2 regions of the Pseudomonas zhanjiangensis genome follow, and region 2 is predicted to be linked to the other one. Evidence: predicted binding sites of a transcription regulator. Region 2 holds the regulator's gene; the other holds the start of a gene.
The links. The regulator LexA, encoded in region 2, represses DNA repair genes until DNA is damaged. The targets are predictions, from matches to a motif close to CTGTNTNNNNANACAG.
Positions count from the first base shown of each region.

Region 1 (3,397 bases), on a different contig from region 2:
TGGCCGCAGCCCTCCAGGGCGATCGAATAGAGCTCGCCGTGCTCGCTTGTCTCGATGTCGAGGGACACCAGCTTCAGGCTCGGACGATAGTCCGGCGCGGGCTTGAGCTGGGCGTCGCAGAGCAGCTGGCCGTCTTCGTCCGGCGTGCCCTGGAAAACCACGGGGGCGGTGATAAAGCGCTCCATCAGGTAGCGCTCCGGCGGGCGGATATCGGCCTCGTAGACATCCACGCCGGCCTGGCGCAGGCGCTTGTCCAGCTCGATCAGGTGGCGGTGCTGCTGGCAGTACAGGCCCAGCACCGGGCGCTGGCGGAAGTCGCGCAGCTCCAGCGGGCGCAGCTCGACGTCGGCCTGGCCACGCAGCAGGGGTTCGGCCCGGGAGCGCTGCTCGGCGGGGATGAAGGCCACCGACGGCTGTGGCGGCAGGCGCACCCGGCGCGGGCCCCGGTCGGTCGCCAGCCAGAATTCGACCTGGGTGCCGGCCGGCGTGTCGCGCCAATGCCGGCTCAGGACAAAGCCCTGCTGTAGATCCACTGCCCCACCTCGAGAACCTGATTGAGGGGGGATTCTACTGGGCAATCGTCTGCTTGGGGGCGATTGCCCGGCATCACTCAGGCGCGGCGCAAGCCCTGCTCGGCGATCTCCTCGCGGGCGCCGCGCAATTGCACGGCATCCTGGTTCATGCGCTGGATCACATTGAACAGCTGCTGCCTGAGCAACTCGTCGCCGATGCGCTCGGCGGCGCGCATCACTGCCACCGCCGCGGCCTCGTTGTTGGCCGCCACCTGGTCCAGGGTCTTGCAGATAGTCCTTGTGGCCCGGCTCATCTGAGCACTCCTGTCGAATTCGAGTGGGCACTCTAGGGCGGCTTCGTTGCCTTTTTATGTCAGTGCGCGGCAGGGGCGGGATGGGAGTCTGCCTCTGCGGTTAAAATGCGCGGCAACGCCTTGCCGAAACCGAGCCATGCACCCAGACGCCATCGCCACCCTGCAACACCAGCTGACCACCGCCCTGAGCGGCGCTCCCGATGAAGTCCGCCGCCTGTTCCACGGTCGCGGCCGCTGCTGGCCGGGGCTCGAGCAGATCACCGTCGACTGGCTGCAGGGCGTGGTCCTGGTCGCGCTGTTCCGCGAGCCGGACGCCGCAGAACTGGCCGCCCTCAAGCGGATGCTGCTGGCGCTGGCCGAGTCGCCGGCCTGGCGGCAGAGCGGGGCGCAGCACCTGCTGTTGCAGCACCGCTACCGGTTGGACAGCGCCAGCGAATTCCTGCTCGGCGAGCCGCTGGAGGAGTGCCTGGTGACGGAAAACGGTCTGCGCTTCAAGCTCGACCTGGGACGCAAGCAGAACACCGGCCTGTTCCTCGACATGCGCCATGGCCGCCGCTGGGTGCAGGAACACGCGCGAGGCAAACGGGTGCTCAACCTGTTCGCCTATACCTGCGGGTTTTCCGTGGCGGCCATCGCCGGCGGCGCCGAGCAGGTGGTCAACCTGGACATGGCCAAGGCGGCGCTCAATCGCGGCCGCGACAACCACCGGCTCAACGGCCATGACCTGAGCCGGGTCAGCTTCCTCGGCCACGACCTGTTCAAGTCCTGGGGCGCGGTGAACCGTGGCGCGCCCTATGACCTGATCATCATCGACCCGCCGTCGTTCCAGAAGGGCAGCTTCGCCCTGACCAAGGACTACCAGAAGATCCTCCGCCGCCTGCCGGACCTGCTGAGCGAGCAGGGCACGGTGCTGGCCTGCGTCAACGACCCGGCGATCGGCCCGGACTTCCTGATCGAGGGCATGGCCCGCGAGGCGCCGGCGCTGCAGTTCGTCGAGCGCCTGGATAACCCGCCGGAGTTCCCCGACATCGACCCGGACAGCGGCCTCAAGGCGCTGGTCTTCGCGCGGCATCCGGAAGGCGCCTGAGGTACTCCGCCGGTCCGACCTCCCGCCCTCGCCATTGTCGGAAAAGCCGTCCTGATTTACTGTATATGTATACAGTTTAATTGAGGGGTGGCCGCCATGGGCCGTCATGTTTTTCCAGCCTGCGCACGGGGCCTCGGTCGATGGGTGCGGTGATCGCCCTGGAGGCGCTGCTGGACCAGCGGCGCGTCTGGAAGGGCCGCCAGGCCGCAGTGCCGGCGAGTGTCCAGCCGACCGGCCATGCCGCGCTGGACGCGCTGCTGCCGACCGGCGGCTGGCCGGAGTCGGCGCTCAGCGAGATCCTCTGTGCCGCCGAGGGCTGCGGCGAGTTGCGCCTGCTCTGGCCGACCCTGGCCCGCCTGAGCGCCAGCGGCGAGCGCATCGTCCTGGTGGCGCCGCCCCATGTGCCCTATGCGCCGGCCTGGCAGGCGGCCGGGGTCGACCTGCGCGCCCTGGCGCTGATCCAGGCGAGCGGCCGCGAGGCGCTGTGGGCCGCCGAGCAGTGCCTGCGCTCGGGCAGCTGCGGCGCGGTGCTGTGCTGGCTGCCCCAGGCCGACGACCGCGCCCTGCGCCGCCTGCAGGTCGCCGCCGAAACCGGTCAGACCCTGGCCTTCGCCTACCGGCCGCTGGCGGCCGCGTTGAATCCGTCGCCGGCGGCGCTGCGCCTGGCCGTCGAGGCCCGCCCGGCGCAGCTGCGCGTGCTCAAGTGCCGCGGCGGCCTGGCGCCGGCGGCGCCGCTGCCGCTGGCCGCATTGGGCTGAAGACGATGCGCTGGGCCTGCGTACTGCTGCCGCAGCTGGCGCTGGATGCGGTGCTGCGCGGTCGCGCCGACCCCGACGCGCCACTGGTGCTGGTCGATGGCAGCCCACAGCGCCGGGTGCTGCGCGCGGTCAACGGCGCCGCCCGCGCCCTCGGACTGCGCCCTGGCCAGTCGCTGAGCGCGGCCCAGGCCCTGAGCCGCGACTTCGCCATGGTCGAGTACGAGCCGGCGCAGATCGAGCGCTGCCAGCGCTTCCTCGCCGCCTGGGCCTATCGTTTCAGCGCCCAGGTCAGCCTGCACTACCCGCGCACGCTGCTGCTGGAGGTCGAGTCCAGCCTCGGCCTGTTCGGTCCCTGGCCCCGCTTCGAGGCGCGCCTGCGCGAGGAACTGGGCGCCCTGGGGTTTCGCCACCGCATCGTCGCCGCGCCCAACCCGCTGGCGGCGCGGATGCTGGCCAATGCCCACGACGGCCTGGCGCTGGCGACCCAGCCTGAGCTGGAGGAGGCCCTCGGCCGCCTGCCGGTCGAGCGCGCCGGCCTGCCCCGCGAGCAGGCCAGCGCCCTGGCGCGCATGGGCCTGCGCCGACTGGGCCAGGTCCTGGCGCTGCCGCGTGACAGCCTGGCGCGGCGTTTTCCGGCCGAAGTGCTGGGGCACCTGGATGGCCTGCTCGGCCGCCGCGCCCTGGCGCTGGACTTCTATGCACCGCCGGAGCGCTTCGAGCAACGCA
Region 1 covers NZ_JBFTEG010000002.1:446,736-450,132, reverse strand. Annotated here, with positions in the region: gene AB5S05_RS04630 (DNA polymerase II) at 1-533, opposite strand, end outside; gene AB5S05_RS04625 (hypothetical protein) at 611-826, opposite strand; gene AB5S05_RS04620 (class I SAM-dependent methyltransferase) at 963-1,913, shown strand; gene imuA (translesion DNA synthesis-associated protein ImuA) at 2,054-2,671, shown strand; gene AB5S05_RS04610 (Y-family DNA polymerase) at 2,677-3,397, shown strand, end outside.
Region 1: the regulator LexA is predicted to act here: its motif matches at 1,973-1,988, upstream of imuA (translesion DNA synthesis-associated protein ImuA).

Region 2 (3,397 bases):
CCGCCGCACAGAGCTCGCGCACCTGGCGCGGATGCTCGATATTGCGTGCGAACAGTATCACTCCACCCACCTCGGACTGACGCAACAGGTGTCGGTCTTCGGCGGTCAACCAGGTGCCGTCGATGTCCAGCATCAACGAGCCTTGCAAGCTTGTAGTCACAGACAATCCTTAATTGAGCGGCGCTTCGGCCCATCGCGGGCACGGCGCCTCTTCGATCCTTACGGGACAGTGGACGGGCACCCGCGGGAACAGTTCCAGCAGATCATTATTGCGCAGGCGCACACAGCCGTGAGAGCCGGGCACCCCCATAGGTTCGCTGTCGGGCGTGCCATGCAGGTAGATATAACGGCGAAAGGTGTCGACGCAACCCAAACGATTACGCCCGGGCTCACGGCCGCTGAGCCAGAGGATGCGGGTCAGAATCCAGTCGCGGTCGGGAAACTGCGCCGCCAAGGCAGGCGACCAGACCTCGCCGGTCCAGCGCCGCCCCCGCAGCACAGCCCCCGAGGGCAGGTCCGCACCGATTTTCGCGCGTACCTGATGCAGCCCCCTGGGCGTGCAGCCCGAACCATTCAGCTCGCCCGGCCCGTTCGCTGCGGTGGAGACGGCCAGGCGCAGCAACAGCTGCCCGTCGGCAAAACCGTACAGGCGCTGATCGGCAAGGGATATGTACAACAGGTCAAGGGCGCGCATAAGCGGCTAGCTTAGCGGATCGACTCCGCCAAGCCCAGCAACCGGGCGGCAGTCGCCGAACGGCATCACACCTTGGCGGGGGCCGCTGTGCTCTTGGCGCGTGGAATCAGTTGAGCGGAGGCAAGCGCCTGGTCAGCCAGGCCACTTTCCGAACGCATGCCAGCCGCCAGGAACGGCACCATCAAACGCATGACCTGTTCGATCGAGGTATTCACCCCGAAATCGTTCTCGGCCATCGCCCGCAGGGCCTTGATCCCGGACATGCTGAATGCTGCCGCCCCCAGCATGAAGTGCACCCGCCAGAACAGCTCCAGCGGCGGAATCCGCGGCGCCGCCTCATGCACCAGGATCATGTAGCGGCGGAACACCTTGCCATAGACCTCATCCAGGTACTTGCGCAGGTGCCCCTGGCTCTGACTGAACGCCAGCCCCAGCAGACGCATGAAAATCGACAGGTCGTTACCACTGCGCGGCTTCACCGCCAGCGCCTGCTCGACCAGCAGCTCGAGCAACTCCTCGAGACTGGGATTTGCCTCCGGCTTGGCCTGACGCTTGTCGAGCTCGCGCTCGAGGCTGCTGCAGAATGGCCCGAGAAAACGGGAAAAGACCGCCTGGATCAGCGCCTTCTTGGAACCGAAATGATAGTTCACCGCCGCCAGGTTGACCCCAGCCTTGCTGGTGATCAATCGCAATGAGGTTTCCGCGAACCCCTTCTCCGCGAACAGTTGCTCTGCCGCATCGAGAATGCGCTCTACGGTTTCCGACTGGGCCATGACTCTTCACCTGACAAACACTTGTTTGAAACATACGTTTCAGCCTGCAGACTTGTCAAGTCGCGCGAGCCGCATTTCGGCTGAGCAGTCACGCCGCCGCGCAATCAGCGGCGGATTGCACGCGCTGTGGAGCTTGTTGTGCCCGGATCCGGACAAGCCTCAGGCAGACAATGCTACCAGAAGCGGCAAAAGGACAATTGCATCGTCGCCATCACTGTATATAATCCCAGCAACTGTATAAAAAGACAGAGCCTCCCATGCTGAAACTGACGCCGCGCCAAGCCGAGATCCTCACCTTCATCAAACACTGCCTCGAGGACAACGGCTACCCACCGACCCGCGCAGAGATCGCCCAAGCGCTTGGCTTCAAGTCACCCAATGCCGCCGAGGAACACCTCAAGGCCCTGGCTCGCAAAGGCGCAATCGAGATGACCCCGGGGGCCTCACGCGGTATCCGCATTCCCGGCTTTGAACCGAATAGCGAAGAAGACGGCCTGCCGGTCATCGGCCGCGTTGCCGCCGGCGCACCCATCCTGGCTCAGCAACATATTGAGGAATCCTGCCGGATCAACCCCGACTTCTTCCACCCCAGGGCCGACTACCTGCTGCGCGTGCGCGGCATGAGCATGAAGGACATCGGTATTTTCGACGGCGACCTGCTTGCCGTGCACACCACCCGCGAAGCTCGCAATGGCCAGGTGGTGGTGGCGCGACTCGACGATGAGGTGACCGTCAAACGCTTCAAGCGTGAGGGCGACAAGGTCTGGCTGATCGCCGAAAATCCCGAGTTTGCGCCCATCGAAGTGAATCTGGCAGACCAAGAGCTGGTGATCGAAGGCCTGAGTGTCGGCGTCATCCGCCGCTAGAGGAGGACCCATGCAGTTCCCACAGTCGCTGAACCGCGCACAACTCCCACTGTTCGAAGGATTCCTGGCCGCGACTACCGCGCCATTAATGGAAGAAAGCGAACTGCAGTATCCCTGGCCGGAGCACTCGGAAGCCTTCAGCGAGCTTTCGCTACGGGGCGCCGCCGGGCACTGCCACAACCTGCTCGCCCCCGTACTACGCGAACTGAGCCAAAACGACAGCTCGCGCTGGCTGACCCTGATCGCCCCGCCGGCCAGCCTGACCCAGAGCTGGCTGCGTGAGGCCGGCCTGAATCGCGAGCGCATACTGCTGCTCTACCCACGCAGCGGACAGAGTGCACTGGAACTGGCAGGCGAAGCGCTAAAGCTAGGGCATAGCCACACCGTGGTCAGCTGGCTGCAACCACTCGGACAGCAGGCAAAACGGCAACTGGCACAGGCCGCACGTCAGGGCAAGGCGCAGAGTCTGAATATCAGCCTGGGCTAGACAGTGGCCAAACAACGCCGCAGACGGACCTTTGCGATGAAGCAGTGAAAGTAACTGGAAGGGCGACACTCAGCGCCTGAGCAGCAGGCCAGTGCGTGGCGATATGCTCTTAGCTGCAGAATTGGCTCAGTGCAACACGCGCGGGGCGTCATCTTGCTCGAAATCACCCTCTGCCAGCCGCCCTGCCATCTGCACGCCCACATTGAGCATGGCCTTCGCCACCTCTACATGTTGGCCCTGCAAAAACTCCTTGGCATCGGCGGAAAAATCCAGAACCACCAATGACTCTTGATCCTCGGCTCGACGCAGCGCTATACGCCCATCGGGCAATTCGACGATCTCAAGATAGGATGTAGACATAGGTAGGCTCTCCACTAAAGGCCGGCATTGTATCAGCCGACCAGGGTACGCCCTAGCCCGCCTATCTAAACTCAGATCACCACTCGCTCAGGGTTTCGCGAAAGCGACGAGTCAAGCTGGTCAACTCCTGACGCCAGGCCACCAGGGTTTCGAGACCCAGCGGTGCCTCCTCCTGCTCCAGGCTGACCGCCTGAATCAAGGGAGTCGCAGGGTCCAC
Region 2 covers NZ_JBFTEG010000007.1:7,420-10,816, forward strand. Annotated here, with positions in the region: gene nagZ (beta-N-acetylhexosaminidase) at 1-148, opposite strand, end outside; gene AB5S05_RS10380 (L,D-transpeptidase family protein) at 170-694, opposite strand; gene AB5S05_RS10385 (TetR/AcrR family transcriptional regulator) at 760-1,467, opposite strand; gene lexA (transcriptional repressor LexA) at 1,725-2,333, shown strand; gene sulA (SOS-induced cell division inhibitor SulA) at 2,344-2,820, shown strand; gene AB5S05_RS10400 (hypothetical protein) at 2,947-3,180, opposite strand; gene AB5S05_RS10405 (DUF6586 family protein) at 3,257-3,397, opposite strand, start outside.